4 regions of the Candidatus Pantoea rara genome follow, and region 1 is predicted to be linked to each of the others. Evidence: predicted binding sites of a transcription regulator. Region 1 holds the regulator's gene; each other region holds the start of a gene.
What was found. The regulator Fur, encoded in region 1, represses iron uptake genes when iron is present. The targets are predictions, from matches to a motif close to ATAATAATGAGAACNACTATCAA.
Positions count from the first base shown of each region.

Region 2: ACR8BF_RS11280 (TonB-dependent siderophore receptor) is a predicted target of Fur. The motif match lies at 5,988-6,010, and genes of this name have one in related genera.
Region 3: ACR8BF_RS03625 (siderophore-interacting protein) is a predicted target of Fur. The motif match lies at 2,477-2,499, and genes of this name have one in related genera.
Region 4: exbB (tol-pal system-associated acyl-CoA thioesterase) is a predicted target of Fur. The motif match lies at 3,060-3,082, and genes of this name have one in related genera.

Region 1 is NZ_CP194942.1:2,874,646-2,882,776, forward strand. It holds gene ACR8BF_RS13665 (YbgA family protein) at 1-564, opposite strand, end outside; gene ACR8BF_RS13670 (DUF2517 family protein) at 719-919, opposite strand; gene kdpE (two-component system response regulator KdpE) at 1,177-1,851, shown strand; gene pgm (phosphoglucomutase (alpha-D-glucose-1,6-bisphosphate-dependent)) at 1,890-3,530, opposite strand; gene seqA (replication initiation negative regulator SeqA) at 3,558-4,103, opposite strand; gene ybfF (esterase) at 4,354-5,118, shown strand; gene ybfE (LexA regulated protein) at 5,287-5,562, shown strand; gene fldA (flavodoxin FldA) at 5,695-6,225, shown strand; gene fur (ferric iron uptake transcriptional regulator) at 6,573-7,016, shown strand; gene ACR8BF_RS13710 (hypothetical protein) at 7,084-7,479, opposite strand; gene glnS (glutamine--tRNA ligase) at 7,714-8,131, opposite strand, start outside.
Region 2 is NZ_CP194942.1:2,394,167-2,402,297, forward strand. It holds gene ACR8BF_RS11250 (DMT family transporter) at 1-228, shown strand, start outside; gene ACR8BF_RS11255 (CoA transferase) at 275-1,654, shown strand; gene ACR8BF_RS11260 (TorD/DmsD family molecular chaperone) at 1,656-2,222, opposite strand; gene ACR8BF_RS11265 (phosphatase) at 2,251-2,988, opposite strand; gene ghrA (glyoxylate/hydroxypyruvate reductase GhrA) at 3,028-3,969, opposite strand; gene treA (alpha,alpha-trehalase TreA) at 4,179-5,864, shown strand; gene ACR8BF_RS11280 (TonB-dependent siderophore receptor) at 6,056-8,131, shown strand, end outside.
Region 3 is NZ_CP194942.1:735,120-743,250, reverse strand. It holds gene ACR8BF_RS03640 (CinA family protein) at 1-222, opposite strand, end outside; gene ACR8BF_RS03635 (SelT/SelW/SelH family protein) at 714-1,010, shown strand; gene ACR8BF_RS03630 (PadR family transcriptional regulator) at 1,011-1,550, opposite strand; gene ACR8BF_RS03625 (siderophore-interacting protein) at 1,623-2,405, opposite strand; gene ACR8BF_RS03620 (hypothetical protein) at 2,737-2,931, opposite strand; gene ACR8BF_RS03615 (helix-turn-helix domain-containing protein) at 3,140-4,009, opposite strand; gene ACR8BF_RS03610 (DUF2474 domain-containing protein) at 4,227-4,400, opposite strand; gene cydB (cytochrome d ubiquinol oxidase subunit II) at 4,402-5,406, opposite strand; gene ACR8BF_RS03600 (cytochrome ubiquinol oxidase subunit I) at 5,408-6,820, opposite strand; gene ACR8BF_RS03595 (winged helix-turn-helix transcriptional regulator) at 7,570-7,980, opposite strand; gene ACR8BF_RS03590 (SDR family oxidoreductase) at 8,079-8,131, shown strand, end outside.
Region 4 is NZ_CP194942.1:684,821-692,951, forward strand. It holds gene ACR8BF_RS03385 (TRAP transporter large permease) at 1-1,280, opposite strand, end outside; gene ACR8BF_RS03390 (TRAP transporter small permease) at 1,294-1,800, opposite strand; gene ACR8BF_RS03395 (TRAP transporter substrate-binding protein) at 1,847-2,818, opposite strand; gene exbB (tol-pal system-associated acyl-CoA thioesterase) at 3,167-3,889, shown strand; gene exbD (TonB system transport protein ExbD) at 3,896-4,318, shown strand; gene ACR8BF_RS03410 (MFS transporter) at 4,555-5,880, shown strand; gene ACR8BF_RS03415 (Csu type fimbrial protein) at 5,877-6,854, opposite strand; gene ACR8BF_RS03420 (fimbria/pilus outer membrane usher protein) at 6,851-8,131, opposite strand, start outside.

The DNA.
Region 1 (8,131 bases):
GTGAAAAGCAATCAGCCCCTGACGGGTCAGGCCGTTTTCCCACATCTGATTAAACTCATGCAGCGCACAAATGCGGCCAATGAAGTTCTCACGCAGGGCAGGATCGTGCAGGCGCCCGTCTTCTTCCAGTGGCAGCCAGGGCATTTCGCGCTGCAGAAATTCAGCAAAAATGCCGGTGCCCACTTTACGGTTATTGTTGTTGTCCGGCTCGTAGACCCGCACACGCTCCATGCCGCAGCTGGGAGATTTGGCACACAGAATATAGCCACAGAGATGATGGAGCGATTTTACCCGCCCGCCGGACCAGTCACGCATCTGCGTGGTGACCTCCTCTCCGCCATCTTTACTGAAGCAGAGATGCAGCTCGTCATCACCCTGTTTTACCAGTCGTAAAGCCGGGCGTGGTGTGGGCAGACCAATCGCCATTTCCGGGCAGATCGGCTCAAAGTGGACAAATGGGGTAAGATCGTCGGTCGCAAAAGTAAGACGCTTATGCCCACCATCAAATCTGACGCGGTCGCCGAGCAGGCAGGCACTGATTCCAACGGGGATTTTTTTGCTCATACTTGTACAACCTCCGAAATCTTGTAGAGGTTTAAGTGTAGCGCAAAATGGTCAGGAAAAAAGGTTTAAAACGCGGTTCCGATCAGCTTATTCTCAGAAAAATCGCAAAAAAAAGCCCGGTCGGTTGACCAGGCCTGTTTTGCAGCAGGGCAAATTACCAGAACGCGCCGCCACCGGCTTCAGACTGCGCCAGCCAGACCGGCTTCGCGCTGGTCTTACACCAGACGCGGTGCAGATAACTGTAGAAACGCGCCCGATCCTGTCGGAACAACATGACAGGCAGTGCCAGAACGCCGAGAAGAACCACCAGCGTACGGCGTGCGATAATTTTGTAACGTGGATAAGCCTGATACATGGTTTCTCCTCCCGGTAAGATAAAATGTTCGAATGTGATCTGTGTCTGACTTTACGCCAGGTTGTGTAATTTTACTACTCATCTGACCACTCTTTTGCCGCTATTTACACTGTTTAAGAATTAACCTGTAATTAAGTTACATATAAGTTATCGTCTGGTTACACTAAGGTTGGAGCATCTAAAAGGTGAAGCACGCGGACGGCAACCTGTAATATTGATAAAATGGCATTTCGGCCCTCCTCCAAGGCAGGTATTGCGTGACCACGGTTTTGATCGTTGAAGATGAAAAAGAGATCCGCCGCTTTGTCCGGCTGGCGCTGGAAAATGAAGATCTGAAGGTGTTTGATGCCGATACACTGCAGCGCGGACTGATTGAAGCAGCGACCCGCAAGCCCGACTTAGTGATCCTCGATCTTGGTCTGCCGGATGGAGATGGGACCGATTTTATCCGTGACCTGCGCCAGTGGAGCGCTATCCCGGTCATTGTGTTGTCGGCGCGCAGCGACGAGCAGGATAAGATTGCCGCGCTGGATGCTGGAGCCGATGACTATCTCACTAAACCCTTTGGCATTGGCGAACTGCTGGCGCGCGTACGGGTGGCACTGCGCCGTCATAGTGGTCAGCAGCCTGACGCCAGAATTCATTTTGCCGACGTCAGCGTCGATTTCGCCGCACGACGCGTACAGCGCGGCGGCAGCGAGATTCATCTCACCCCGATAGAGTTTCGTCTGTTGAGTATTCTGCTTAACAATGCCGGAAAGGTGCTGACGCAGCGACAGCTGCTGAGCCAGGTCTGGGGGCCCAATGCGGTGGAGCACAGCCACTATTTGCGGATTTATATGGGGCATCTGCGCCAGAAGCTGGAAGCGAATCCGACCCAACCGGCCCATCTGCTGACCGAAACCGGTATCGGCTACCGTTTTATGCCATAAAAAAAGGCGCCAGAGGCGCCTTTTCTCATCCTGACTTATCAGGCGTTTTTCAGCACTTCGCTGACAATCTCTACAGCTTCTTTCTCAATCTGCGCGCGGTGTTCTGCGCCCAGGAAGCTTTCACAGTAGATTTTGTAGGCGTCTTCGGTGCCTGAAGGACGGGCAGCAAACCAGCCATTCTCCGTCATTACTTTCAGACCGCCGATAGAAGCACCGTTACCTGGCGCGGCCGTCAGACGCGCGGTGATGGGATCACCCGCCAGCGTATCCGCGCTCACCATCTCTGGTGACAGCTTCGACAACGCAGCTTTCTGCGCTGAAGTGGCTGATGCCTGCAGACGGTTATAGCTTGGTGCGCCAAAGCGTGCGGCCAGCTCGTCATAGTGCTGCTGCGGATTTTTACCGGTTACGGCAGTAATTTCAGCCGCCAGCAGACACATGATGATGCCGTCTTTGTCCGTTGACCACGGCGTACCGTCGAAGCGCAGGAATGAAGCACCCGCGCTCTCTTCGCCGCCGAAACCGAAGCTGCCGTCATACAGACCATCAACAAACCATTTGAAACCAACCGGCACTTCCACCAGCTTGCGACCAATGTCGTTGACCACACGGTCAATCATGGCGCTGGAGACCAGGGTTTTACCCACGGCAACATCCTGGCCCCACTGTGGACGATGCTGGAACAGATAGTTGATTGCAACCGCCAGATAGTGGTTCGGATTCATCAGACCTGCTGGAGTCACAATGCCGTGACGGTCATAATCGGGATCGTTACCGAACGCCAGATCAAACTTGTCACGGTAGGCCAGCAGGCCTGCCATTGCACTTTCAGATGAGCAGTCCATACGCACCACGCCATCTTTATCCAGATGCATAAAGCGGAAGGTCTGATCGACCGCGTCATTCACCAGCGTCAGATCCAGCTTGTAGTGCTCAGCAATACGCTGCCAGTAAGCAATACCAGAGCCGCCAAGGGGATCAACACCCAGCTTCAGGCCTGCTTTCTGAATTGCCGGGAAGTCGATGATTTCTGCCAGACCTTCAACGTAAGGCTGGATCAGATCTTTCTCGACCACGTGACCGCTGGCCATAGCCTGTTCCAGTGGCAGACGCTTAACCTCTTTCAGCCCATCTTTGATCAGCTGGTTGGCGCGATCTTCCACCACTTTGGTGACATTGGTATCAGCCGGCCCGCCGTTAGGTGGGTTGTACTTGATGCCGCCATCTTCCGGTGGGTTGTGCGATGGCGTGATGACGATGCCGTCAGCCAGCGGGCCACCCGCTTTGTTGTGCTCAAGAATAGCATTTGAGATCGCAGGGGTCGGCGTATAGCCATTGTCCTGCTGCACAATCACATCAACGCCGTTCGCCGCAAGCACTTCCAGTACCGACAGGATAGCCGGCTCTGACAGCGCATGAGTGTCTTTACCGACGTAGCACGGCCCGGTGATGCCGTTCTTTTTACGCTCTTCGGCAATTGCCTGAGCGATCGCCAGAATGTGCATCTCGTTGAAGCTTTGACGCCCTGCACTGCCGCGATGGCCAGAGGTGCCAAATTTCACCGCATGTTCCGGGTTCGCCACATCGGGCTGCAGGACATAATATTGTGACGTTAATTGTGCAACGTTAATCAAATCGCTCTGCTGGGCGGGTTGCCCGGCACGTGGGTGATTGGCCATTGGCGCTGCTCCCTGACGCTTAAGTTTTTAAATGGTGCCGCAAACTTTCTCGGTCAGTTCCGCAGGGAACTGCATCGAGAGCATGATGTGTTCGACCATGCTGCATTTACGACCAGTATTGGTGTTGGTGATCACCCAGTACGGGGTGCCGGGTACATGCTTCGGCTTAGTATGGGTGCCATTTTGCAACAGCGTATGCTCATCACCTGCAAAATAGACGCGGGTACGGCCCTGCAGCGATGCAGTAGCCTCAGCAAAGGCTGCGGTATCAAGACGATAGAGCGTTGACAAGATAAGCATAAAGCGATTCACCGCCCGCTTCTGCTCCGCATATTCATCGGAGAGCAGCAACTCACGCACCGCGCGGACACGGTCCTGCGGGCGCGAACCCACAGAAACCTGGGACTCTTTCGCTGCCTCTTTTGACGCTGGCTGTACAGGCGAAGCGGGTGCAGTCTGACCGGCCGTGAATTTCAGCATACGACGCAGAATGTCGGATGCGCTTTCACCAATGTGTTGCGTGTGGCTGGCAATATAACGGTAGAGCTCTTCGTCAACTTCGATCGTTTTCATCTTATTCCGTACGGTTCTTTCTCATGACAGAACCACCTGTTTCCTGAAAAGATCTGAGTATAGTCAGGCAATTCAAAGGATGTGTGGGTTCTAACATCAGGATTATAAAGTTAAATTCAGGCGGGTTGTTAGCAATCAAACGGTTTACGGGCAAAAGTCAGAATATGTCCTAATGCCGCCGGAACCAGCGCGCCTGAAAAGGTGAAACCATGATAACCTAAGCTCAGGTCTCAAACTTAAGAACTTTGCTATGATTTTGAACGCCCGTCTGCAAACTGAACAATCCTCTGCGGATTCCCTGCCCATCCTGTTAATTCACGGCCTGTTTGGCAGTCTGGATAACCTTGGCGTGCTGGCACGCGGCCTGAAAGATGCCGGTCCTCTGCTGCAGGTTGATGTCCGCAACCACGGACTCTCACCCCGCTCTGACGAGATGAACTACGCTGTAATGGCGCAGGATATGGTCGATACGCTGGATGCACACGGCATTGAGCGTGTCGCGGTGATCGGCCACTCGATGGGCGGTAAAATCGCCATGACCATGAGCGCGCTTGTACCGGACCGCATTGAGCGACTGGTGATGATTGATATCGCCCCGGTGGACTACCAGACCCGCCGCCATGACCAGATATTTGCAGGTATTCGTGCCGTGACGGATGCGGGCGTTTCTTCCCGCAGCGAGGCGGCCCGCATTATGCGCACGGTGATTGATGAAGAAGGCGTAATTCAGTTCCTGTTGAAGTCGTTTCAGGAGGGCGAGTGGCGATTCAACGTGCCGGTGCTGTGGGATAACTACACTACGATTTCTGGCTGGCAGACGGTGCCTGCCTGGAATCATCCTGCACTCTTCATTCGCGGCGGCGACTCCAGCTATCTGGATAACCGCTATCGCGATGCGTTGCTGCAGCAATTTCCGGCGGCTCAGGCCCATGTGATCGGCGGTGCGGGACACTGGGTTCACGCAGAGAAACCCGATGCCGTTTTGCGCACTGTTCGTCGCTTTTTTGCGCTTTAAAAGCAATCAGATGGCGGCAAAAGTTTAGGATTGGCGTCAGGAGTACGCGTGAAGTATGATGGCGCGCTAAAATTTTGCCGCGAGTCAGTTTTGCTGTGGCAATAGCCATTAATTTATAATCTGCGCGGTGAGTGTCTGGCGCCCGCCCCCATTCAGTTTTACTAAGCCATGGCAAAAGAACAGACTGACCGCACGACGCTCGATCTCTTTGCTGATGAGCGCCGCCCTGGTCGACCCAAAACCAGTCCGCTGTCGCGTGATGAACAGCTGCGCATCAACAAGCGCAATCAGCTTAAACGTGACAAAGGACGCGGACTTCGTCGTGTCGAACTGAAAATGAACAGTGAAGCCGTCGATGCACTCAATACGCTGGCAGAACAGCGTAATCTCAGTCGCAGCGAACTCATTGAACAGATGCTGCTGGCGCAGCTCAAACTGGATTGATGTGCGCAAATCGCACGCAGGAGCAAATGTCGGGGCTTTAACCGTTCACCGGTTTTCTCTCGTCTGCTATTATTCGCTGAAATGTGCTGCGGCACACATCTCATCATCAGGATTTAAGAGGTTATTTTACTCATGGCACTCGTAGGCATCTTCTTTGGCAGCGATACCGGCAATACCGAAAATATTGCAAAAATGATCCAGAAACAGCTGGGTACTGACGTTGCAGAAGTGCATGACATCGCGAAAAGCACAAAAGAAGATCTGGAAGCGTTTGATATCCTGCTGCTGGGCATTCCGACCTGGTACTACGGCGAAGCGCAGTGCGACTGGGATGACTTTTTCCCGACGCTGGAAGAGATCGATTTCAACGGCAAGCTGGTTGCGCTTTTTGGCTGTGGCGATCAGGAAGATTACGCAGAATATTTCTGTGATGCGATGGGCACTATTCGCGACATCATTGAGCCACACGGCGCGGTAATCGTCGGACACTGGCCAACAGACGGATATCACTTTGAGGCATCAAAAGGGCTAGCCGATGATACTCATTTCCTGGGTCTGGCCATTGACGAAGATCGTCAGCCTGAACTGACTAACCAGCGTGTAGAACAATGGGTTAAGCAGATCTTTGATGAACTGCAATTGAAAGAGATTATCGAAGCCTGATCCCGTCTGCCTCAATGTGAGCGCCAGCTCACATTGAGGCAATGGAAATTCCTATAGAAATAATAGCCACATTTTTTTAACTTTCTCCGTTTAATCTGTAGAATACCCGCATCGATCTTCCGCTTATTCTCTTAGCGGCAAGACTAAGCGATGTACAAACAGACATCTGCCACAATCCTCCCCGGCCCGGTGACTTATCCCCAATAGCCCATGATGATTCTGGCACGCCCACTGGTTTTCATTTCATCGCTTCAGTTCTATAATGAGACGCAAATGAGAATGAGTGAAGATCGACATTCAAGGCGACAAGCCACAAAAGTGAATATTAGTAACAGGACAAAATCCGCATGACTGACAACAACACCGCATTAAAGAAGGCTGGCCTGAAAGTGACACTGCCCAGACTGAAAATTCTGGAAGTGCTTCAGGAACCTGAGTGCCATCACGTCAGTGCGGAAGATTTGTACAAACGCCTGATTGATATCGGCGAAGAGATTGGCCTGGCTACCGTTTACCGTGTTCTGAATCAGTTCGATGACGCCGGTATTGTTACCCGCCACAATTTTGAAGGCGGTAAATCGGTCTTTGAACTGACGCAGCAGCATCACCACGATCACCTGATCTGCCTGGATTGCGGCAAGGTTATTGAGTTCAGCGATGAGTCGATCGAAACGCGTCAGCGTGAAATCGCGACCCGCCATGGCATCAAGCTGACTAACCACAGCCTCTATCTTTATGGACACTGCACACTGGGCGATTGCCGGGAAAACGAAACCCTGCACGATCAGTAATGCGGCCTGAAATTAAAAAACCGGTGAATTCACCGGTTTTTTTTCGTCTGATTTCTGCTGTAACGCATCAGGCAACCAGCGTCTCCTGCAAATAACGCCAGCGCGGAATTGAGCTGCTGCAATCCAGTATCGCCAGCGAGATGCGGCTATGGTTATTGCCATTCATCATCTGCATTTCGCGATATTGTACGGTGATCTCTTTATCATGATGAGAGAGGATCACATGTTCGCATGTGGCAATGCGCATCCCTTCCCGTTGCCCCTGCAACTGTCGGAAAAGATCTTCAACTTCGTTCAGATTGTACTCTTTGCCCTTCGGGGTCACCATGCGGAAGTCAGGATGAAAATAGGACATCAACAGCTCAAAACTGTCGTCAGATCCGGCAGGCTGATTAAAAATACGTTCAATGAGCTGATGTAAAACGACAACACTGTTTCTGGCTTCCTGGGCGAGAACGGTCATTTTTTTTCCTTCTGTAACCCGCTGTGCAACCTCTGAGAGCGAATAGCCTACCTGAAAGCGGATAATTCACATCTGTAAATTGATTAATTTTTTTAAACTCAGATTTCTCTCACACTGCGGCATTTAACCAGTTGCAGTTAATGCAGAACAAACGTCGGCAATGGTAAAAATCGGGGCAATAAAAAAGGGCGATAAATCGCCCTTGAGTCATTTTATGAGGTCAGCCACAAAAAATTATTCGCCGGTTTTCGTCCAGGTATCACGAAGACCGACGGTGCGGTTAAACACCAGCTGCGACGGTTTAGAGTAAACGCTGTCAGCGCAGAAATAACCTTCACGCTCAAACTGGAACGGTGTAGTCGGTTCCACATCGCGCAGGCCGGGTTCAACAAAACCCTGTTTGATCGCCAGTGACTCAGGGTTGATCACCGCCAGGAAGTCCTCTGCCGCGCCCGGATTCGGCACGCTGAACAGACGGTCATACAGACGGAACTCAGCAGGCTGCGCGTGATCGGCAGACACCCAGTGAATCACCCCTTTGACCTTGCGGCCATCCGCTGGATCTTTACTGAGCGTATCAACATCGCTGGTGCAATAGATACAGGTAATGTTACCCGCTTCATCTTTAGCGACCCGCTCAGCGCGAATCACA
Region 2 (8,131 bases), 480 kb from region 1:
ACGCTGTGGTACATGCTGCTGAAGAAATATAACGTCAACCTGATCATGCCCTACTCGCTGCTGACGCCGGTTTTATCGGTGCTGATGGGGATTATGGTGCTGGGTGACAGCCTCAACAGCTTCAAGATTATCGGCGCATCCCTGGTGATCTTCGGCACGGCTATCGCGGTGATCAACCTGCGTAACCTACGGATGCATGCCCGCTTCCCGCGCCTGCGGCGGCGTTAATTCCGCGTGCTATGCTTGAGAAATGACCTTTTTCAGGGAGCACAACATGGACTCAAAGCTTGCCGCCTCTTTGTGGCAGCAGATGCAGCAGGGATTGCGGGGGCGCGATGACGCCTTGCCTCTTCCCACCTTCGTTGATCGTGCCACCTTCTCTTCTGCTTTTGCCGTCAGTGAACTGGCGGCCACCAGCCTCGGTCTGGCGACGCAGGCTGCCGCTGCACTCATTGCCACATCCCGACCTGAATGTCCCTCTCACCCCATCATCGTCAATGTGCGTCTGGCATCGCGCTGGTTTCAGCAAAGCTTTCACCCGCTGAACCGCGCGGCGCCCGCGATGTGGGATGCGTTTGCCGGTGACTATCGCAGTCGCGATGGCTGGATCCGTCTGCACACCAATGCTGCGCATCACCGGCTGGCGATGGAGCAGGTGCTGGGTGCGCACGCCGACCGCGCGGCGCTGGCGCAGCAGGTGCAGCAATGGCAGGCCAGAGAACTGGAGCAGGCAATTATTGATGCCGGTGGCTGCGCCGCAGAAATGCGCAGCACCGCCGCCTGGCAGCAGCATCCACAGGGTCAGGCCCTGCAGCGCGAACCCCTGTTTAGCTGGCAGACTACCCAGCCCTTAGCTGCGCCAGACTGGCCGCTGGCCGAGGCGCGTCCGTTAATGGGTATAAAAGTGCTGGATCTGACGCGGATTATTGCCGGGCCGGTCGCTACCCGATTTCTTGCCAGCCTGGGGGCCAGCGTGCTGCGCATCGATCCTCCGGGATTGCAGGAACCGACGCTGGATGAGGAGATGAGCTGCGGCAAGCACCGTGCGGTGCTCGACCTGACCCGGACTGCCGATCGCGAGCAGTTTATCGGCCTGCTGCGCGAAGCGGACGTACTGGTGCACGGCTATCGGGCAGATGCGCTGGAACGGCTTGGGTTTGACGCAGAGACCCTTCAGGCACTCTCACCTGGCCTGGTCGATGCTGGTCTGAGTGCCTGGGGCTGGCAGGGACCGTGGCGCAACCGTCGGGGATTCGACAGTCTGGTGCAGATGGGATGCGGGATTGCTGAGCGGGGCATGCAGTGGCAGCAGAGCGATAAGCCGGTTCCGCTGCCGGTCCAGGCGCTGGATCATGCCAGCGGCTATCTGCTGGCGGCGGCGGTACTCGAGGGCTTGCGGCGACGCATTACTGAGGGCCACGGTTGCCAGGTCCGGCTGTCGCTGGCACGCACCGCGTGGCTGTTGCAGCAGCACCCCGCGGGTCAGCTCGCGGGTTCGGGCATTGTCCCGCAGGTTAAAGATAACCAGCCCTGCTACGAGTTAACGCCGTGGGGATTTGGCGTAAGGCTCAAGGCGGCGTCCTGGCTGCCCGGCACCCCGCAAATTTTTGCGACGCCAGGCTGTAAGCCGGGTACACACCCGGCAACATGGTAAATCAGGCGTCGGGCGTTTCTTCGCTGCTGTCCAGCAGTTCGTTGTACATCGCCTGAATGGCTTCACGGCTCAGCATCGCCAGGGTGCGATAAAACGCGGTGGTCGCATGCGCTTCCACTTTGCCCAGGAACGTTCCGCACCACGGTAGCAGGTACTCTTCAAACAGCGCCATCTGCGCTGCGCTCTCATCTTCCGCAGACTGATCTTCCAGCCATGATGCGGCCAGCAGCAGCACACCAAAATGGTCAGCAGGCGCATCGCTCAGCGGCATGCCGCGCGACGTTAAGAAGGCACGCACTTCAGCTTCAGTTTTTCCTTCCGGCCACTGTGAAGCGTAAGGCGGCACATTACAATCGCTGCCAACAAACAGCGCGTTGTAATCGGCGGCCAGCGCCTGCGGGTCGCTGTTCTGCTGCAGACGCGTCAGCAGTTCATCCTGTTCCAGCGGCCACTGCGACTGCAGTTTACCTTCACGCAGCAGCGTGAAAAGCGGCACCAGCAGCGGGTCCTGCGGCTGACGATTAAACAGTGAGCCGATTACACGGCACAGAATGGAAAACTCATTCATGAGTCAGATTTCCTTGAGGCAAAATAAATTAAAAGTCAGCCAGTTCAGCAATATGTTTGCCGCTACGCATTTCCAGAAAGTCGAGCAGGCGACGCGGCGTGACATTTAACACCCGATCTTCGGGAAAATCCACCTCGCGGGCAATCCGCAGGCAGTGTTCGAAATGGCCGAGCGTAAATGCCGTGTGGGAATCGGAACCAAACGCCAGTCGTCCTCCGGCATCGCGAACGGCGGCGGCGATAGCCCGGCAGTTCGGTTCACTGCCCGGACGCGAGTGGGTAAAGGAGGAGTTGTTCAGCTCCAGCGCCACATTGTAGTGGGCGGCGGCCTCAGCGATCGCCGGAATATCGACCGGGAATTTCGGGTTGCCCGGATGGCTGATGATATGGACCAGCCCACCCGCCATGGCGGCGATCATCGCGTCAGTGTGATGCTTTCTGTCGCGCGGCGCATAAACCGGCTCGTGAAAACCGGCGACGATTAAATCCAGCGCATCAAGCATCGGACCTGAACAGTCGATCTCGCCCTGCTGGTTTTTAATATTGGCTTCGATACCGCGCAGAATCCCTACGCCATCGATCACACGCGGCCAGACGCGCATATTAATAAAGTGCCAGTAGTGCGGCGCATCGGCCATGTCGGGGCCGTGATCGGTAATGGCGAACAGTTTCAGGCCGGTTTGCTTCGCCTGAGTCACGTAATCGTGCAACGTGCTGTAAGCATGCGTGCTGGCGATGGTGTGCATATGCAGATCTACCGGATACATCCTCTTCTCCTGCTGAGTGCCCCTGACAGGGCCGGTTCATTAATAGCCGCGCTGACGATCCACCCTGCCCTGCGGCGGCTCGCCTGCCTGATCCTGATTGATGGCGCGGGCGATGTAGTCGATAGCTTCGTCGATCAACGTTACCGCCGCATTATGGGGGGTGATCATGACACGCGGATGTGACCAGAGTGGATGCGCCTCCGGCAGCGGTTCAACCTGAAAGACATCCAGCGCCGCCGCTTTCAGCTGACCGCTATTAAGCGCGGCCAGCAGATCGTCTTCCACCACCTGCGCGCCACGCGCGATGTTGAGGAAGAACGCGCCGTGGGGCAGCTGCTGTAAAAAGTCGTGATCGATAAGATTTATGGTCTCGGGTGTACTCGGCAGCAGGTTGATCACCACGCGCGTCTCCTGCAGAAAGGCAGGCAAGGCATCGCGACCGGCAAAGCTGGTCACGCCGTCGATCGCTTTCGGTGAGCGGCTCCAGACGCGCAGCGGGAATCCCCAGGGTTTCAGGCTCTCCGCTACGCTCTGTCCCAGCACGCCCGCGCCCAGAATGCCGATGGTGAAGTTTTCGCGCGTGTAACCTGGCAGTGGCTGCCAGCACTGTTGCTGCTGCTGGAGACGGTAGTCGTCAAAACGACGGAACCAGCTCAGCACGCTATGCACCGCATACTCCTGCATCTGCCGCGCCATCCCGGTATCTTCCAGCCGGTAAAGCGGCACGGTGTCGGGCAGCATCTCCGGATGCTGCTGCAGCTGTTTCAGAATCTCGTCAACGCCTGCGCCCAGCGCAAAGACGCCGCGCAGTGTGGCGCGTCCCTGCAGCATCTCTGTGGGCGGTGAGCGGACCAGCGCGTAATCAGCCGGCCCCTTATCGCCTGGCTGCCAGGCCCGAACCCGCGCCTGGGGCAGACGCTGTTGTAAACCGTTAATCCAGGCCGCTGCAGACTGCGACGGGTGATACCAGATGATCTCCATCCTGCTCTCCTTTTTTCTTTCAGCGTCGGGGAAAAGCGGGGTGAGAGCAAGAAAAAACCGGCGTGATAATGCGGTTTTTTCCCTAAAAATAATTCCCGTGGCTTCACATTTCCGGCTCGCTTCAGGGTGAAGTGGTCAGATAAGGTCTAAAGTTGGACCTGTGGTCAATGCGTTACGCGCGGCCGCATTTCGGACAAGGAGAAAAACCGATGACAAAAATTGAGGTAAGCGCCGACTCACGGCGTCAGCGTTATGCGCCCTTTCTGCTCACGTTGCTGCTGAGCGTTCCCGCTTTCACCACCCATGCCGACGACAACAGCCGCATGCTGAATAATCAGCCGCAGCCGCCGGATGTGCGTTTAGGACCGCTATTTAACGCCGTGCAACAGGCGAAGTTCTATCCCGATCAAAAGACCTTTGCGGATGCGGTGCCGAAATTCGATCCCGCGTCGATTCTTGCCGACTGGCAGATGCAGAAGAAACAGCGCAACTTCGATCTGAAGCATTTTGTTGATACCAACTTCACCCTGCCCACTGCCGGTGATAAATATGTGCCGCCTGCCGGCCAAAACCTGCGTGAACACATTGATGGCCTGTGGCCGGTACTGACGCGCACCACCAGCAGCGCCGGTCAGTATGATTCCCTGCTGCCGTTGCCTAAGCCCTACGTGGTGCCGGGCGGGCGTTTCCGCGAAGTCTATTACTGGGACAGCTACTTCACCATGCTGGGGCTGGCCGAGAGCGGACACTGGGACAAAGTGCAGGATATGACGGATAACTTCGCCTCACTCCTCGACCGTTATGGCCACATCCCTAACGGCAACCGCAGCTACTACCTGAGTCGTTCACAGCCACCGTTCTTCAGCCTGATGGTTGATCTGCTGGCGACACACGATGACGGCAAAGCCTATGTCCGCTACCTGCCGCAGCTGCAGAAAGAGTATGACTACTGGATGGCGGATAGCGATAAAGTGGTGTCAGACGCGGCCAGTAAGCGGGTCATAAAGCTGACGGATGGCACCCTGCTCAACCGCTACTGGGATGCGCGCGACGTGCCACGCACCGAATCCTGGATGGATGACATAGCTACCGCGCAGAAAGCGCCGCAGCGCAATAAAGCGGAACTCTATCGCGAGCTGCGTTCCGGTGCGGCATCAGGCTGGGACTTCAGTTCGCGCTGGTTTACCGATGCGCACAACCTGTCGACAATTCGCACCACACAGCTGGCCCCGGTTGACCTTAACAGCCTGATGTTCCATCTGGAGCAGACACTGTCAAAAGGCTACCAGATGAACAAGCAGAGCGATCTGGCGAAGCAGTTTGCCGATCGCGCGGAGAAGCGCCAGGCCGCAATCAACCGCTATCTGTGGGACAGCAAACAGAACTGGTATGCCGATTATGACTGGCAGAAAAAACAGGTCCATCCGCAGCTGACGGCTGCGGCCCTGTTCCCGCTCTATCTGCGGGTCGCCAGTGACAAACAGGCTGAAAGCACCGCCAGCGCAGTAGAAAAACAGCTGCTGAAACCCGGCGGTCTGGTGACCACCACCGTGAACAACGGTCAGCAGTGGGACGCGCCGAATGGCTGGGCACCGCTGCAGTGGGTTGCCGTAGAAGGTCTGGAACACTACAACCAGCCTAAACTGGCGAAAGAGGTCGGCTTACGCTTCCTGCAAAACGTCCAGAACACCTATGACCGTGAGCATAAGCTGGTGGAGAAATATGTCGTTGACGGCAAAAATCTCGGCGGCGGTGGCGGCGGTGAGTATCCGCTGCAGGATGGCTTTGGCTGGACCAACGGCGTCACGCTGAAACTGCTGGATAAGTATTGCCCGAAAGATAAAACCTGTAACAGCGCCCACGATATTCCTCAGGCGTCTGCCTCGCAAAACTGATCCACTCTGGATACCTCCGGCCCCGCCGGAGGTATCCGCACCTCATTTCAGCGAATTTTACTTGACCTTCTTACATCAACAGGCAAAATTGCAGCCAATTTACAAAAGGTAATAGTTCTCATTATGATAATGAGATTGCCTATCAATAATTTTATTCACCTGCCTGAACCTTTGCCAAGAAAGGAATTTTGATGAAACTGTCATTGTCGCTGAAAGGCCATATTCGCCTCTGCATCCTGGCGCTGACCGCGCCTGCTTTGAGTTATGCTGCCGATATGGTGGTCACTGCCCAGCCGCAGGAAGATTCGACCTCGCCGACCCAGGGTTATCTGGCGACCACCAGCCAGGGCGCAACTAAAAGCGATCGTCCGCTGATTACCACACCGCAATCGATATCCGTGGTCACCCGCCAGCAGATGCAGGATCAGGGCGCGCTGACCCTGAACCAGGCGCTGGGCTACAGCTCCGGTGTCTTCACCAACTTCGGCGGTGCGGCGACCCGTTATGACACTATTGCTCTGCGTGGCTTCCACGGCGGCGATGTCGATAACACTTTCCTCGACGGTATGCGGGTAATGAGCGACGGCGGCAGTTTCAACGCATTGCAGGTAGATAACGCCTTCCTTGAGCGCATCGACGTCATCAAAGGCCCCTCTTCTGCGCTTTATGGCCAGACGGTGCCGGGTGGGCTGGTGAACATGGTGACCAAGCGTCCTCAGTTCGCGGAAGAGGGTCACATCCAGCTGCAGGCAGGCAGCAACGCCACCACCGGCACGATGTTTGACTATACCAATGCGATCAACGATCAGTGGGCGTTTCGCCTGACCGGCGTAACCCGCAACAGCGATACCCAGTACGATCACACCCGCGAAGAGAAATATGCGCTGATGCCGCAGCTGATGTGGCAGCCGGATGAAGATACTCATCTGATCCTGAAAGCCTATCTGCAGAAAGATCCCTCAGGCGGCTATCATGGTTCTGTACCGGGAGACGGCAGCCTCACCGAACACAACGGCTACAAGCTGAGCAACGGCTTTTATGAGGGCAACAGCGATCTCGATCAGTTCAAGCGGCACGAACAGATCTACAGCTTCGATTTCGCCCATCGTTTTAACGACGTCTGGACGTTCTCCTCGACCGGCAGCTACAGCCACTCAAATGTCGATCTCGATCAGGTCTATCAGATTGGCTGGGATGAAAATAATCCCGATCTGCTGAACCGCTACTACTCTGGCGAACGCTCGTCGCTCTCTGCATGGTCCACCGATAACCGTTTAACGGCAGAGTTCAACACGGGCGAACTGGAGCACCGCGTGACGCTGGGTGCCGAGTATCATCGTTACAAAAATGAGATTAGTGAGGCCAGCGGTTCAGCTAACCAGCTTAATGCCGTGACCGGCGAGCAGGTGGGTGAGATGCCTGACCACGCCTGGGCAGATAGTACCCGCCGCTACTACCAGACCGGCCTCTATCTGCAGGATGAGATGAAGCTGGATCGCTGGCATCTTGATCTCTCCGGCCGTTATGACCGCATCGTCGCCAATAACAGCGGTAGCGAGCGTCGTCAGGATGATCACATTAGCGGACGCGCAGCCCTGCTCTATGCCTTTGACAACGGCATCTCGCCTTATGTGAGCTGGAGCCAGGCAATTACCCCGGCCGCGCTTACCGATTCCAACAATAACCTGCTGAAGCCGACCACCGCCGAGCAGTATGAAGCCGGCGTGAAATATCAGCCGGTCGGCACCCGCGATCTCTACAGCGTGGCGGTCTATGACCTGACGCAGAAAGATGTGGCGAACCGGGAAGCACCGACGCCGTACTTTACGCCATCGGGCAAAGTTCATTCACAGGGTATCGAGCTTGAAGCGCGTAATCAGTTAACCCCGCGTCTGAGCACCGTAGCAAGCTACACGCTCAATCATCTGCGCTTTAAAGATTCGGTGGATGGCAACAGCGGCCATACGCCGTATGTTACTCCCAACAGCATGGCGGCACTCTGGGGTCACTATCAGTTTGATTACGGTCTGAGTGCGGGCGCGGGCGTGCGTTACATCGGCAAACAGTGGGCGGACAATGAAAACACCACACGCGTGCCGTCTGTGACGCTATTTGATGCCTCAGTGCGGGCCGATCTCGGCGTCTGGAACAGCAGTCTGAAAGGCGCATGGGTGCAGGTCAACGCCAATAACCTGACTGACCGCACCTATGTGGCGGGCTGTTACGACACGGGCTATTGCTACTGGGGCGCAGAGCGCAGCGTGATG
Region 3 (8,131 bases), 1.8 Mb from region 1:
GTGCTGTTTCAGGGTTTCGGGCTTTACGCACAGCAGACGGATTTTGGCATTTTCGCTGTAGGTTACGAAGCCGCTGGTGTAGAAGTCACCGCTATTTTCCACGGCGGCCAGCGTCATGCTGATCAGCCCGGCGGTACAGGATTCGGCGGTCGCCAGTTGAAGTCCGGAGGAGAGTAAAATATTCCCCAGTTGCTCAGCGGTTTGATCTAATGATTTTGCCATTATGGTCTCCTTAAGACGGTCCGGAACTCCAGGTATAGCGCAAAATCATCGAATGAAACTCCGCAAGGCAATGTTTTTAAAGCGAAACGGTCGAATTCCTCAGCTGAATGCCGGTCGATTTACGCCTCATCGAACTCCCCTAACATTTGAGGCGGAGAACTGTGAGTCTCTACTTTATGAGTCTGAGAGGGTCGCGAAAAACGTCTGCTAAAACCGACGCGGTTTAGTCAATCTCCTAAAACAAGGTGGCACAGGCGCGAATCCCCTGATTAGTTGTTAGTATTCACTCCCTTGCTTGCTGGATAACAAAAATGGCGCTGCATAAAAGCCATAAAAAAGTTGATCAGTATGCTGATGAAGCAAGGTTCGTACCCGACAGGATGCAATTCAGAACTGTTTTTAAAAGCTTTATAAATTCATAAATAAACCACAGCGCACACTTTTTTAACCCGAATGCACTGGCATTTATCAACACGTAAAGGAATAGAGTTATGGCGCAAAAACCTGTGGTTGTTATTCACTACTGTATGCAATGCAACTGGCTGATGCGGTCAGCGTGGATGGCACAGGAACTCCTGCATACTTTCGCTGAGGATCTGTCAGAGGTGACGCTGAAACCGGGCACTGGCGGTATCTTTGAAATTACGCTGGATGAGCATCTGCTGTGGGAACGTAAGCGCGATGGTGGCTTCCCGGATGCGACTACGCTCAAACAGCGCGTACGCGACATCTGTTTCCCGGATCGTACCCTGGGCCACATCGACAAAAACAAAGCTGAAATCAGCTGATTAACTGTGAGTGATTTTTTCAGCCGCGTCGTGCAGCGCCTTAATCAGCGTCTGCAGCGCGGCTTCTGAGATATCTTCCTGCGCCAGTCGCCGGTTCAATGCTGTTTTGAGCCCGTGAATCGCCTCTTCAACAGCAGGAATACTGCGGTTATTGACCAGGATCGCCAGCGTAGAAAGCCGCGTAATCAGGCCGGAGACCGTTTCACGGTTATCAGCCAGCTGGCCCTCTCCCGCTGTCGTCAGGCGGTAGGCTTTGCGGGTTGCTTTCGTATCCACCACCTCAATTGCCTTCATCTCTTCCAGCAGCGTCAGATTGGGATAGATGATACCCGGACTGGGTGAATACTCGCCCTTAGAAAGCTCCTCAACAGACTTGATCAGCTCATAGCCGTGCGCCGCATTTTGCGCCAGGAAATGGAGCATCAGCAGGCGAATCTCACTCGCCTCCAGCATTTTTTCACGTCGTTTGCGTCGTCCGCCGCAGCCACCTGCGTGCCCGGACTGACCGTCAGAAGATGTGGAATTCGGATGCTGTTTCATGGCCTGCCCTGCGGGAAAAAAGTCGGATTGATGGTAGTCCGCTACCTGACAAAACTCAATTACCAGAGCCGCTTACTTCTGGTGCCAGTAAGCCACTGCCCGAACAAACTCACTGTTGAGGCCGCGCTGTACGGTGAAGTAGTCAGACAGCGCTTTGACGAACTCACCTTCGCCGGTCAGCCAGATAAAGTAATCTTCCGCAGGGAGCGTGAGCTGATCCAGTCGGGCAATCAGCTGGCTGAGCTGCGCTTTCTGCATCTGACCGCTGCCCATCCAGCTTGTCGTTACGCCCGCCGTATCGGATAAATAGTCGCGACCCGTCGCTTCATCGGTAAAGGCGTAGAGATGCAATGCCTGCGCATTTGCGTCACGCTGACGACGTGCGAAGGCGGGCAGCCCGGTTTCATCGCAGACGTAAAGCTGGAATGTATAATCGGCCGGCACCACCAGCGAACCCCGTGGCCCACCGATAATTAATTTATCGCCCACCTGTGCCTGCGTTGCCCAGTCACTCGCTACGCCCTGCTGATGAATATAGAAATCCAGGGTCAGTGAAGAGACACCATCGAATTCCAGCGGCGTGTAATCGCGCGCCTGCGGACGTAAACCTTCGGGCCAGACAATGCCCGCGTCGGTGATCTGTGGCAGGGCCAGTTTTTCACCTTCAGCGGAAGGGAAAAATACCTTGATGTGGTCATCAAATCCCTGAGACGTAAAGCCCGCCAGATCGCTGCCAGTGAACCGGATACGCCAGAATTTACCGGCAATATTAGTTTTACTGGCGACCTGGATGTGACGGAAACGCAGTTCATTACGGATGCGCTGGGGTAAACGCTGATTAGCTGATGCAGTCAAAATGTTTCTCCTCAATCGGGATCACTGCCCCTGATTCAGGGGCATGCTCACTATCATAAAACTGACATGTAATAACAATCATTCTCATTACAAGCGGGCAGATTAGCTATGATATATCTTGAGAACAAGAACGAAAAATGCGATTCAGCAAGTTAAGATATATTTTATGAAGATGCAGCTGTGCGCATAGCAGGCGTGAAGCGGCCCTGACAAAAGCGTTCATGGAAAGGTGACTGATTGGTTTAGTGAGGGAGGCTGATCAGGTTAAGGCTTGCCGGCTCCAGATGAGCCGGTCATGTTGCACCGCCGGGATTTGGCAGCGCAACAGCACTTACAGCGTGTCGTTGAATCCGGAGAGGGAAGCATTACTGCTGGTGTGTTCCGGCAGCTCACCGTCACCCAGAATTTCATGCTGAGAGGTGTGAGAGTGCGGATGCAGTCCAGCGGGCGGTGAGAAAGGCTCAGCCTGCTGTGCCATTGCCATAACAGGCAATGCCAGAACCAGTGAAATCATTAAGCGTCGCATAGTTTTCTTCGTTTGTTGTTTTGGCCGGAAAAGGCCTGAAATGCAGATGAATGTTCCAGCCCCATCACGGATGAACGATGATTCAGGTATGACGGGGTTTCAGTGGAGGATTTTACGCCAGACTGGCGAGTTATTTTATAAAATCGTGCGGTTTGTCACGGTTTACCGCACGAATTATGCATTTGAGCCTCTCTCCCTGCCCTGCAGGCTATGCCTGCATGACCGGAACAGAAAAAACGCCGCTTAACCAATCGGGCTTACATTGTGCAAAATCGAGACGCAGCAGATCTTTGCCAGGACGGCGGGACATTCCCAGCGCTGGCAGATGCTGATAGTAGATATCCTCGATAAAGCGCGTCAGCTGCTCCGGTCTGCCGCTCCAGTGAAGCGACGCATAGAGGCCCGGCACTTCACTCCAGTTGTCGGTGTGGTCACCCAGCAAACCGGCATATTGCGGCTCCAGCGCCTGAAACAGGCTGATATTCTGCTGGTCAGCAGAGCTATGACCGGGACTATACTGAAAGCCTAACCAGCCCTGCGCAACATGACTGCCCGCCAGCGCAACCAGTTGCCGCGCCTGCTCAGCCACCCGGTGATCGCGATCGGCAATGTAATCACCGAACTTACATTCCCACTCCTGCGTCTCTCCGCGCAGATGCAGCTCTTCCTGGCGTTCTACCAGCGTCGCACGTTCTGCCAGCGACCGCGCCAGAATGCGTCCATGGAAATTTTTCACCGGCAAATGGGGAATACGGCGAAATGCGCCAGGCGTCAGCGAAAAGTGACCTTTGAACACTCGGGTGAAGTTTTGCTGGTTATCAAAACCAAAACGCACGGCGATATCGATCAGCGTCATGTGCGTCAGACGCAGCGCCATGGCTGCCATCGTCAGACGCCGTTTACGGGTATAGGCCGCCAGCGTCTGTCCGGTCATCTCCTTGAACATGCGCTGCATGTGCCATTTCGAGTAACCTGATTTAAGGGTAATTTGATCGATATTGAGATCATCGGTGAGATTGGCTTCTATCCACTCGACCAAATCGGTAATGTGCTGTTTTTTAATGGCCTGACTGAGCATGATGGCGATTTACGACGCGGATGAGGACTGGGATTTTCGTCACAAAAGGATAACAAAAATCGCGAATCGGTGTAAGGAAAGGGTAAGGCACATGCGCCTGTTCGGGGCGATTCCGCATTAATTGCTTAGGTTACTAACTAAAAAGGCTGACCAATGTCAGCCTTCTGATTATTGATAAAAACTGCGCCGGATAGCGGTGAGACGCAGTCTGCGACAATTAATGACTACGCATACCCGCGGCAGTCATCATCATGCGGAACAGCGAGGCGACGACGCCCAGTGCCAGCACGCTGGCGGCATAGATAAACACCAGCCACATCACGCGCTTCCACCAGGGTGCTTTCGTCTCATCATGGTGATTGTGGTCTTTCATGCTGCTGAGGCTTTTCATATCAATGATATCCTTCATCTGCTTTGATTTTTCCACGGAATACATAGTAGCTCCAGAAGGTGTAGCCCAGGATCATCGGGATAATCAACAGGCTACCCACCAGCATAAACGCCTGGCTCTGCGGCGGCGACGCGGCGTCCCAGATGGTCACGGATGGCGGAATAATGTTTGGCCATACACTGATACCCAGCCCGGAGAAGCCCAGGAAGACCAGTGCCAGCGTCAGCAGGAACGGTGAATAGTGCGCCTCACGCTTAATGGCGCGCACAATGCCCCACGAACAGAGCAACACCAGCACCGGAACCGGCAGGAACAGGAACAGATTCGGCTTGCTGAACCAGCGATGCGCGATATCTGCATGCGCAAACGGTGTCCACAGACTGACGATGCCGATAATCACTAACAGTGCGATCACCAGCGGCGTCGCCAGCGCAGACATCTTGCGGTGCAGCTCGTTCTCGGTCTTCATGATGAGCCAGGTACAGCCCAGCAGCGCATACGCCACAACCAGACCTACGCCGCAGAACAGCGGGAACGGTGCCAGCCAGTCCAGCGCGGAACCGGCGAAACGGCGTCCCTCAACCGGAATGCCATCCAGGAACGCACCCACCGCGACACCCTGACTGAAGGTGGCGATAACGGACCCGGCAATAAATGATTTGTCCCAGAATGCCCGATGACCTTCAACCGCCTTGAAGCGGAACTCAAAGGCGACACCACGGAAAATCAGGCCAATCAGCATGGCAGTCAGCGGAATCGACAGCGCATCGGTAATCACTGCATAAGCCAGCGGGAACGCACCAAACAAGCCTGCACCACCCAGAACCAGCCAGGTTTCATTACCATCCCAGACCGGCGCCACGGTGTTCACCATCATGTCACGCTCGCCAGCATCTTTATTGAACGGGAACAGCAGACCAATACCCAGGTCAAAACCATCCATCACGATATACATCAGGGTTGCGAAGACGATAATCACAAACCAGATAACGGAATAATCGATCATCTTAGTGGTCTCCATCCTTAAAGGTGGCAGCGGAAAGCGGACGCGCTGGCGTTTTCTTCTGACCCGGTCCACCCTCTTCAGTGATATGACCTTCGCCGACAACCGGTCCCTGCTTAATCAGACGCATCATGTAGTGATACCCCACACCAAACACCGAGCTGTAGACCAGAATAAAGGCCAGCAGGCTGATGCTCATGTGCATATCGCCATGTGCCGAGACCGCATCAATGGTGCGCTGCACGCCATACACCACCCACGGCTGACGACCGATTTCAGTGGTAAACCAGCCCGCCAGAATCGCGATCAGACCCGATGGTCCCATCAACAGCGCAAACCACAGGAAAGGACGCGACTCATAGAGACGGCCTTTGAAACGCAGCCACAGACTGACCACGCCCAGCGTAATCATCAGCAGGCCCAGCGCCACCATCACGCGGAACGACCAGAAGATCACCGTCGAATTAGGCCGGTCCTCTTTCGGGAACGATTTCAGTGCAGGAACCTGCTTGTCCAGGCTGTGCGTCAGAATCAGGCTGCCGAGGTAAGGCACTTCCAGTGCATATTTGGTGCGCTCCTGCTCCATATCAGGAATACCGAACAGGATAAGCGGTGTGGCTTCACCCGGCGGGTTTTCCCAGTGTCCTTCAATTGCCGCGATTTTGGCAGGCTGATGCTCCAGGGTATTCAGACCGTGTGCATCACCAATCATCGCCTGAATCGGCGCGACAATCAGCGCCATCCACAGCGCCATGGAGAACATTTTACGGATAGCGGGATTGTTATTCCCCTTCAGCAAATGCCAGGCCGCCGACGACCCCACAAAGAAGGCACTCGCCAGGAATGCCGCTACCGACATATGGAACAGGCGGTAAGGGAAAGAGGGGTTAAAGACAATTTTGAACCAGTCCTGCGGAACCACAATGCCGTTTTCGATGATGAAGCCCTGAGGCGTCTGCATCCAGCTGTTAGAGGCAAGGATCCAGAAGGTTGAAATCAGCGTTCCCAGGGCCACCATGCAGGTAGCAAAGAAGTGCAGGCCCGGACCTACGCGATTCCAGCCAAACAGCATCACGCCCAGGAAGCCCGCTTCCAGGAAGAACGCTGTCAGCACTTCATAGGTCAGCAGCGGACCGGTAATACTGCCCGCAAACGCCGAGAAGCCGCTCCAGTTAGTGCCGAACTGATAAGCCATGACCAGTCCTGAGACCACACCCATACCGAAGTTAACGGCAAAGATTTTCGACCAGAAATGGTAGAGATCGCGATAGGTTTGATCGCGGGTTTTAAGCCACATACCTTCGAGTACGGCCAGAAAGCTGGCGAGACCGATGGTGATGGCGGGAAAGATAATATGGAAGGAAACAGTAAATGCGAACTGAATCCTGGCCAGATGAAAGGCATCTAATCCGAACATTGCTTACCTCTTTGCCACATAGAAAACCACGTGTTTACTTATAATTAACAACTTAAGCCTGATGCGCTGACTTCTCTGCGCTTATTGAAATTCCCGACGCAAATTTAGAGCTATTTGCGTCGGGGAAACAGAAACAGTGGGGTTAATGAAAACTATAACAGTCTTTATTGATTTTGATCATTGTTTTTAGCGTGAAATATTTATTTAAAAATAAGGCGTAAAGGTTAATCAGAGGGGTTTTATGTATCTTTAATGTTACGGTATTTCTTACATTAAAAACTGAAGAGTTAAAGCAAAGCCTGCCTGTAAAATATGTCCAACGGCCTGTTTTCAGGAGATTTTTTTCAAAAAAACTGTATATAACTCGGCTAAAAATGAGGATGGGTAATTTAAAATAAGCTTAGTTTTTAACAAGTTAAACCCATAAACATCTGCATCTGACGCTTTGTATTATTTTTTGTTATATCCATTCTAATCACGCAATCAGTTTTGATAAAACAAAGTGGAAATGGCACAGTTAAACGCCAGCGTAAATGTTAAATAAATGAGTCAAAAATCCAGCCTGAATTAACAGCGCACGCTATGCAGTCAATTATTCCAGCGCGGCCCCTGATAAAACGATTTAATAATGATCAACCGTGCTGAACGCCCGCCAGAATTATTTTCTTGCTGCGGCGTTATTGCTGTTTTGAAGGGTGAGATCACAGACGAGCGAAAACAGACATTTTCCGGAAAGGATAGTCATGCCGTCACATTCTGGCGGATAAGTCGGGATGATTTTGCGCTGCTGCGGATTTTTCGCGCTGTGCCAGAATCCGGCTAAGGTTCAGCTCCAGCCAGTCTGCCAGACCGACTACCTGTTCACCGACTTCACGTCCGAGCGGCGTCAGGCGATATTCCACGTGCGGCGGCACCACATCGTAAGCGATGCGCTGCACAAAGCCATCTTCCTCAAGGTAACGCAGATTCTGCGCCAGCATCCGTTCGCTGACGCCACCGACCGCCCGGCGCAATGCACTGAAGCGCAGCGTCTGGTCCTGCAGGGCCAGCAGAATCAGTACGCTCCAGCGGCTGGTTACGCGTTTCAGCACATCACGCGACGGACAGTTAACATTAAGCAACTCGCCACGACTAAATTTTTCACTCAATTTTTCAGTCATTTAACCTGCACACCTTAAGCTAACAATTCTGTAAGTACTTACTAAAAATTAGTTTATATCTTAGTCTGAATTTCACCAACAGCCACAGGAGCAACAACATGATTGCAGTAACAGGTGCCACCGGCCAGCTGGGCCGTTTTGTGATTGATGC
Region 4 (8,131 bases), 1.7 Mb from region 1:
ACGCCCATCAGGCGCGGTAACCAGAGCGAAATGGCGGGAATATAGGTAATCAGCATCAAAACAATAAACAGCATGCCGTAGAAGGGCAGCATCGCGCTCACCACCTGTTCAATCTTCTGCTTACTGACGGCGCTGGCGACAAACAGCACCGTGCCGACCGGCGGGGTTATCAGACCGATTCCGAGATTGGTCAGCATGATCATGCCGAAGTGCACCGGATCGATGCCCAGTGAGGTCGCCACCGGCAGCAATACGGGTGTAAGAATCAGAATCAGTGGTGCCATGTCCATCAGCGTACCCACCACCAGCAGCAGGATGTTGATGCACATCAGAATCACATATTTGTTATCGGAGAGGCTGGTAAAGGCTTCGGTGATCATCGTTGGCAGTTGCATGAACGTCATCACGGCGCCAAACCCGGCCGCGAAGGCGATCAGCACCATCACGATGGTGACGGTTTTAATGGTACGGAACAGCAGGATATGCAGCTGATTCCATTTAAAGTCGCGGTAGATAAACATGGTAACGAAGAAGGCCCAGATACAGGCGATCGCCGCAGATTCTGAAGCGGTGAAAATACCGGAGAGGATCCCACCCATAATGATGACGACGGTGAACAGGCCCCAGAACGCGTCGAAGAAAATCTTCAGCGCCTGACGAAACGGAATACGCTCGCCCTTAGGGTAGCCACGTTTACGCGCGAAACCGAGACACATCACCATCAGGCAGCCCCCCAGCATCAGTCCCGGCAGGATACCCGCGACAAACAGTGAGGAGATGGTGACCAGACCGCCAGTCGCCAGCGAGTAAATCACCGAGTTATGGCTGGGCGGCGTCAGCACCGCCTGCACGGAGCCGCTGGCGGTCACCGCCGCGGCAAAATCGCGAGGATAGCCTTTCTCCTCCATCTGCGGAATCATCACCGATCCAATCGAGGCGGTATCCGCCACCGACGACCCGGAGATGGCGCCAAAGAAGGTTGAGGCAACGATGTTAACCAGCGAGAGGCCGCCGCGAATAAAGCCGACAAAGATATAGGCGAAGTTGACCAGCCGCCGGGCAATGCCACCTTCCGCCATGATCGCACCTGCGAGGATAAAGAACGGGATGGTCAGCAGCGAAAATTTGTTAATCCCATTGGTAATCTGGATCACCACCGCTTCCAGCGGCAGATCGATCCACCAGGCACCGATAAAGGCGCTCAGGCCGACCGCAAAGGCGACCGGAAAACCCACTAACAGCAACACCAGCAAACTGCCTATCAAGATTAATGCATCCATCTTCTGCTCCGGATTAGTGGGTGCCGCCCAGTGTGACAATAGGCCGCTGACTTTGATCGCCGGTCAGCAATCGTTCAATGACAAACAGCAGGGTGAAGAGGGCACCAATCGGGATCGGCAGATACATCTCGCCGTAGGTCACCGCTGGAAGGGAAGCGAGCGTCTGCACCCACATTGCTTCGCACAGGCTGTAGCTGGCCTGAAAGATCACCAGACAGGTGATGATCATCAGCAGATCGCAGACCCGTAGCATCAGACGCTGCCGGGCAGGTGACAGACGATCCGTAACCATTGACACGCAGATATGGGTTCCGGCACGAAAGCCGACCGGCGCACCGATAAAGGTAAAAATAATCATGCAGATAATGGCGACCGGCTCAGGCCAGGAGAGCGCGCCGTTCATCACGTAGCGGGCGAAGATCCCAATCGGGATCACCGTCACCATGATCAACAGCGCCACGGCGGCCACCAGCATACAGAGCAGATAAAGCCCATCCATCAGACGCGTATAAGCAGACATAGTTGATCCCTGATTAAGTACGCCACACAGCAGTGTGGCGTCTGGGTTATTTCACCTCAGCGATCCGGGTCATCAGATCCTGATATTTGCCGCCAAACTGATCGCGCACTGGCTGGGTCGCTTTAACGAAGTAGTCGCGGTCTGTCTGCTGGAAGGTCACGCCGCCTGCCTTCATTTTGGCAATCGACTGTTCGGTGTAGGTCGCCCAGAGCTGGCGCTCCTCATCCTGCGCCTCTTTGCCGAGTTTCTTCAGCAGTGCCTGATCCTCGGGCTTCAGACGATCCCAGGCGCGCTTTGAAAACAGGATCATCTCTGGCTGGATAAAGTGGCCGGTGAGGGTGTAGTACTTCGCGACCGGCATGTAGTTATGGGCAACAAAGGTGGGTGGGTTGTTCTCGGTGCCATCGACCACGCCGGTCTGCATCGCACTGAACACTTCACTGACGCCCATCGCCACCGGATTCGCGCCCATCGCTTTCAGCGTCGCCAGTGAGATAGCGCTGTTCTGAACCCGGATCTTCATGCCTTTGAGATCGTCCGGCTTTGCCAGTGGCTTCTTGGTAATCATGTTGCGCTCACCGGCATCGGTCCAGCCCAGGAACACCATGCGGGCATTGGGATCTTTGTCGAACTTGTCAGCAATGTCGCGGCCTATCTCGCCATCCAGCACTTTGTGCATGTGGTCAACGTCGCGGAAAATGTAGGGCAGGGTGAGCACGCTGGTTTCCGGAGCAATCGAGGTGACCGGCGCCAGCGAGACCCGGATCATATCAATGGCACCCAACTGCACCTGTTGCAGCGTCTGATCTTCATCGCCCAGCACGCCACCGGCGTAGAGCTTCATCTCCAGCCGTCCATCGGTGGCCTGTTTCAGTTTGTCACCCATGTGTTGCAGGGCGACCACAGTGGGATAGCCGGCAGGCTGGACTTCAGCCACTTTAATTACCTGTGCCGTGGCGGTGGCGCTGATCATCATCGCCGCCAGGGCACTGGCCAGGCATGTTTTCGTCATTCTCATTATATGTCTCCCGCAGAGGTAGGACGGCCTGGAGTCTGGGCTAACCGCACAGGGCCGTGTGCAGCCAGCATAGTGAAAACGCGTCTGAGTAAAATGCAGCAATGCTGATTGAATGAATCACGTCACATTTTGAAACGTTGTTTTAATAAATTTTCATGCAACTTCACATTTTCGAAACATCCCTGAAAAAAGTGTTTAAACAAGGTCAATGGGAGGTCAATAACGGCGATTGGGTTTGTAAATACTAATGAGAACTACTATCAATTCGCCGCTATTTTGCTATTATTCGCGCTTGTTTCGCATCCCTGAATCAGAAGTTGGAGAAGCAGCGTGGTAGCCAGTGATTTGATGCAAACGGACCTTTCCGTTTGGGGCATGTATCAACATGCCGATATCGTGGTAAAGGTGGTCATGATTGGCCTGTTGTTGGCCTCAGTGGTGACCTGGGCGATTTTCTTCGGCAAATATGCCGAACTCAGCGCCGCTAAACGCCGTCTGAAGCGTGAGCAACTGGCTCTGGGCGAAGCCCGCAGTCTCAATGACGCCGCCCGCATTGCTCAGTCGTTTACCGGTCACAGCCACAGCATCGTGCTGCTGAACGATGCGCAGAATGAACTTGAACTTTCGGCGGGCGTGGAAGACACCAACGGCATTAAAGATCGCACCAGTTTCCGTCTTGAGCGTCGCGTTGCTGCTTTCAGCCGTCATGCAGGCCGTGGCAATGGCTTCCTGGCAACCATCGGTTCTGTCGCCCCGTTTATCGGCCTGTTCGGCACCGTCTGGGGCATTATGAACAGCTTTATCGGCATCGCGAAAACCCAGACCACCAACCTTGCGGTAGTGGCTCCGGGTATCGCCGAAGCGCTGCTGGCGACGGCGGTGGGCCTGGTGGCCGCTATTCCGGCCGTCGTGATCTACAACATCTTTGCCCGCATGATCGCTAACTATAAAGCCTCGCTGGGTGATGTCGCCGCTCAGGTCATGCTGCTGCAGAGTCGTGATATCGACCTGGGCACCGTCGCCACCGACGTTCCGCGTCCTGCGACCGCTCAGAAACTGCGTTTAGGGTAAGTTGTTATGGCAATGCGATTAAACGACGATCTGGAAACCGACGGTGAAATGCATGAAATCAACGTGACGCCGTTTATCGACGTCATGCTGGTGCTGCTGATCATTTTTATGGTGGCCGCGCCGCTGGCTACGGTCGACGTACGTGTCAATCTGCCCGCCTCAACCAGCGCCCCGCAGCCACGACCAGAGAAGCCGGTTTACCTGTCGATTAAAGCGGATAAGCAGCTTTACGTCGGTAACGATCAGGTCACGCCGGATTCGCTGGTGAACGTGCTGACCAGCCAGACTCAGGGCAATAAAGAGACCACCATTTTCTTCCAGGCAGATAAGTCGGTAGATTATGAAACACTGATGGGCGTGATGGACAAGCTGCGGACGGCGGGCTATCTGAAAATTGGTCTGATGGGCATGGAAACCGTGAAGAAATAGCGTGTTATCCGGCACGAATAAAAGGCGACTGCTCAGGTCGCCTTTTTTTATACTCGCGCGCCAGCCAGATAAAATCAGGAAGATCGCCGGTCAGGCCGATCACTTATGCTGCCTGCTCTGAATTGTTAATTGGTTGTTACTTATGTACATAGATTTGTAAAGTGCAATGGTGACTCAGGTCACATTAATCCTGCTTCAGGCAGGCTAAAACGGCTAAAAAACAACAGGAAGCCGTTATGAGTCACACCCCGTCTTTACAAAACACGCCGAAAAGTGCCGCCCGAACCATTTTTACCGTCACCAGTGGTAACTTCCTGGAGATGTACGATTTCATGGTGTTCGGCTACTACGCGACCGCCATTTCAAAAACCTTCTTCCCTGGTGATGACCCGTTTGCCTCCCTGATGCTGACCCTGATGACCTTTGGTGCTGGCTTCCTTATGCGCCCACTGGGGGCGATCATTCTGGGGGCCTACATCGACCATCATGGTCGTCGTAAAGGCCTGTTGCTGACGCTGGGCCTGATGGCGATCGGTACCCTGACCATTGCGGTGGTGCCAGGCTATGCCACGCTGGGCGTGGCAGCGCCCATTCTGATCCTGCTGGGACGACTGCTGCAGGGCTTCTCGGCGGGCGTTGAGCTGGGCGGGGTGTCGGTCTATCTGGCCGAAGTCGCGCCCGAAGGACGCAAAGGCTTCTTCGTGAGCTGGCAGTCGGGCAGTCAGCAGATTGCGGTGATCTTTGCTGCGCTGCTGGGTCTGATGCTGAATCATCTGCTGGCGAAAGAGGCGGTGACGGAGTGGGGCTGGCGTATCCCGTTTGTGGTCGGCTGCCTGATTGTGCCGTTCCTGTTCTATATCCGCCGGATGCTGGAAGAGACTGAAGCGTTCAGCAAACGTAAACATCATCCGAGCATGACGGAAATTATGCGCTCAGTCGCCAGCAACTGGGCGCTGGTGCTGGCAGGGATGCTGATGGTGGTCACCACCACGGTCATGTTCTACATGATCACCGCTTTTACGCCGACCTTTGGCAAAACCGTGTTGATGATGAGTGACAAGCAGGCGTTTCTGGTGACGCTCTGTGTGGGTGTTTCCAATCTCTTCTGGCTGCCGCTGATGGGCGCGCTGTCGGACCGCGTCGGACGCCGTCCGTTGCTGATTGGCTTTACCCTGCTGATGATTGTCACCACCTGGCCGGTGCTGCACTGGATGGTGGGGTCGGCCAGCTTCGCCCACCTGCTGGAAGCGGAACTGTGGCTGTCGTTCCTCTATGCCAGTTACAACGGTGCGATGGTGGTTTATCTGGCGGAGATTATGCCTGCCGAGGTGCGCGCTGCCGGTTTCTCCATGGCCTATAGCCTGGCGACGGCACTGTTTGGCGGCTTCACGCCAGCTATCTCCAGCTATCTGATCCACGCCACGGGCGATAAAGCGATGCCTGGTGTCTGGCTGACCTTTGCTGCCGTCTGCGGGCTGATTGGTACGCTGCTGATTGGCCGGATGGTGAAGCAGTATCGGTTGCGTCAGAACGGCACGACGGCGGTCAGCGCCTCACTTTAAAACGACAAATCGACCACCACGCTGTCGCTGTAGTTTCCCGCAGGCGGCGTGTTCTGAGTGGTCAGGATGCGCGCGGTGTAATTAAAGCCGCGCGTCAGTCCATCTGTGGATACCGCCGTCGAGGTGGTGCTGCTCCAGCGTTCCGTGCCCGTTGGTCCCCAGCGATTGCTGGTGGTGCCCTGGTAAATTTCATAGCTCAGACGATTCGCCCCGCTCGCCATATTTCTGACGCTGCCCGCCGGATAGCTGCCATTGCTCAGCCCGACGGTATAGGTGCTGCCTTTACTGCACAGCACATTGATGGTCTGCGATACGGCAGAGAAGCTGCCCACCAGCGGCGCACTGCCAAAGCTGATATTGGGCGCCGTAATCGTGGTGCAATCATTGGTGAGGATAACGGTGATGTTAATCGGGATCACGCCGCTGCCATTCTGCTCGTTTAAACAGAAATTGACGACATTGACACTGGTGCAGATGCGGTAAGTCACCGCCATATTCAGCGTGACGGTATAGGTACCCGCGGCCACCACCTGACCGGGCACGGTACGCAGATAAACCGGAATCGCGAAGTTAAGGCTGCCCAGCAGACCGGCCAGATTAGCCAGGGTCTGGGAGCTATAAACAAACGGCGTGCCGCCAATGGTCAGTTCACCGGCACAGGCGCTGTCGGTGCAGAGCCGTACCGGCACATTATCGCTGCCGGTATCTCCGCTGCGCTTCAGGACGCCGCGCGTGCCGCTGATATTGGTCGCACTGGTCAGCTGAAATGTGATCTGGTTATTGCCGAGCAGCGACACCGCCGAGCCTGACCCACAGTTGACGTTGGCGTTGGTGGTGACCGAACTGACGGCAGTGTTCGCTACAAAGGTAGTAACCGATCCAAAGCTGGCGGTGGAGGCGGGCAGGGTGCAGGCAGCGTAACCCAGTGAAGGCAGTATCAGCAGCAGGCCAGCCAGTAACAGCGATTTCATCATGGTTGGGTTCCGGACGTAAAAGATTCAGCGGGAGAGGCGGCGCTGCCAGCGGCGGGCGCGGGCAGCGCACAGGTCAGGGGGCCGTAAGTTTTCAGCGCCTGCGGCTGACCGCTAGCGATGCGCAGTTCGGTTTCACAGTGGCGGCCATCGGGCGTCACTACCTGCACCGGATTACGGGCAGTGAGATTTTCCATCCAGACGATGCCATCCCAGCCAACATACTCGGTGGGGTGGTCAGGACGCTGCACCAGGCTTGAGACCGGCAGCGGCTCGCCCTGCGCATCGACCAGGATCACGCTGGCTGAACGCAGTTTCTCCACCGGGAAGTTAAGCAGGTAGCCGCTCTGACGTTTCACCGCAAAACGCTGCTCAACATGAGGCGTGGTCATATCGGCGGGCAGGTCGAGCGTGTCGATATCATATTTGGCTGGGTAGTAACTGCTGATGGCGGGGACCAGCAGATAGCCCTGCTGATTGGTGCGTCCCATCGACTGATTTTCATAGCGCACGTTCACGTCGGGATAGCGGGTTTTCACCAGCACAAAGGCGTCGTTGATGGCGTTTGCGGCAAAGACGCTGTTGTCCATTAACACCAGCGCGCCAGAGAGATCAGCCCACTGCGTCAGGTTGTCATTATCGCCGTAGAAGCCGCCGGAGGTGTCGATCTGGTTGTTGCGATAGCGCAGACTACCCTGACGGTAATCACCGCTGTCACCGCTCTGATTCGCCCATGAGGCATCCCAGGCGAACCCGCCGTCGCTGGGCATGGCGCTGGAAGCATAGATACGCTGGCTGTCGCGGCCGCGCTGATCGCGTTCGGTGCTGATGGCCGCGCTGCCCTGTTCGCCAAACGGAATCACCAGCGAGAGGGCGCCGGTCCAGCTCTTCTCCTCCTGATCACGGCTGGCTGAGACATAGAGGCTGCTGTTGCCCCACAGATTTTTACTCCAGGAGAGGTTCCACAAGCGGGTACGATCGCCCTGGCCGTCGGTGATATCGATGAAGGCGGCACCGACGCTGCCAAAGCGGTTCAGTGAGACGCTGGCGCTGTACTGGGCACTGCGGCGCGACAGCGCGTAACGGCTATCCGCCTGGCTACCGGCACGGCTGCCGACCAGGGCCAGGTTGCCAAAGTCGCTGCTGCGCTGGGTCTGCTGCGTGCCGATGTTGAACCAGCGATTGTTGTACTGATAGCCCCAGCTATATTGTCTGCCGCTTTCACCATCGAGCTGACTTTGCGCCACTGCGCCGTTAACCACACCCCAGCTGCCGACACG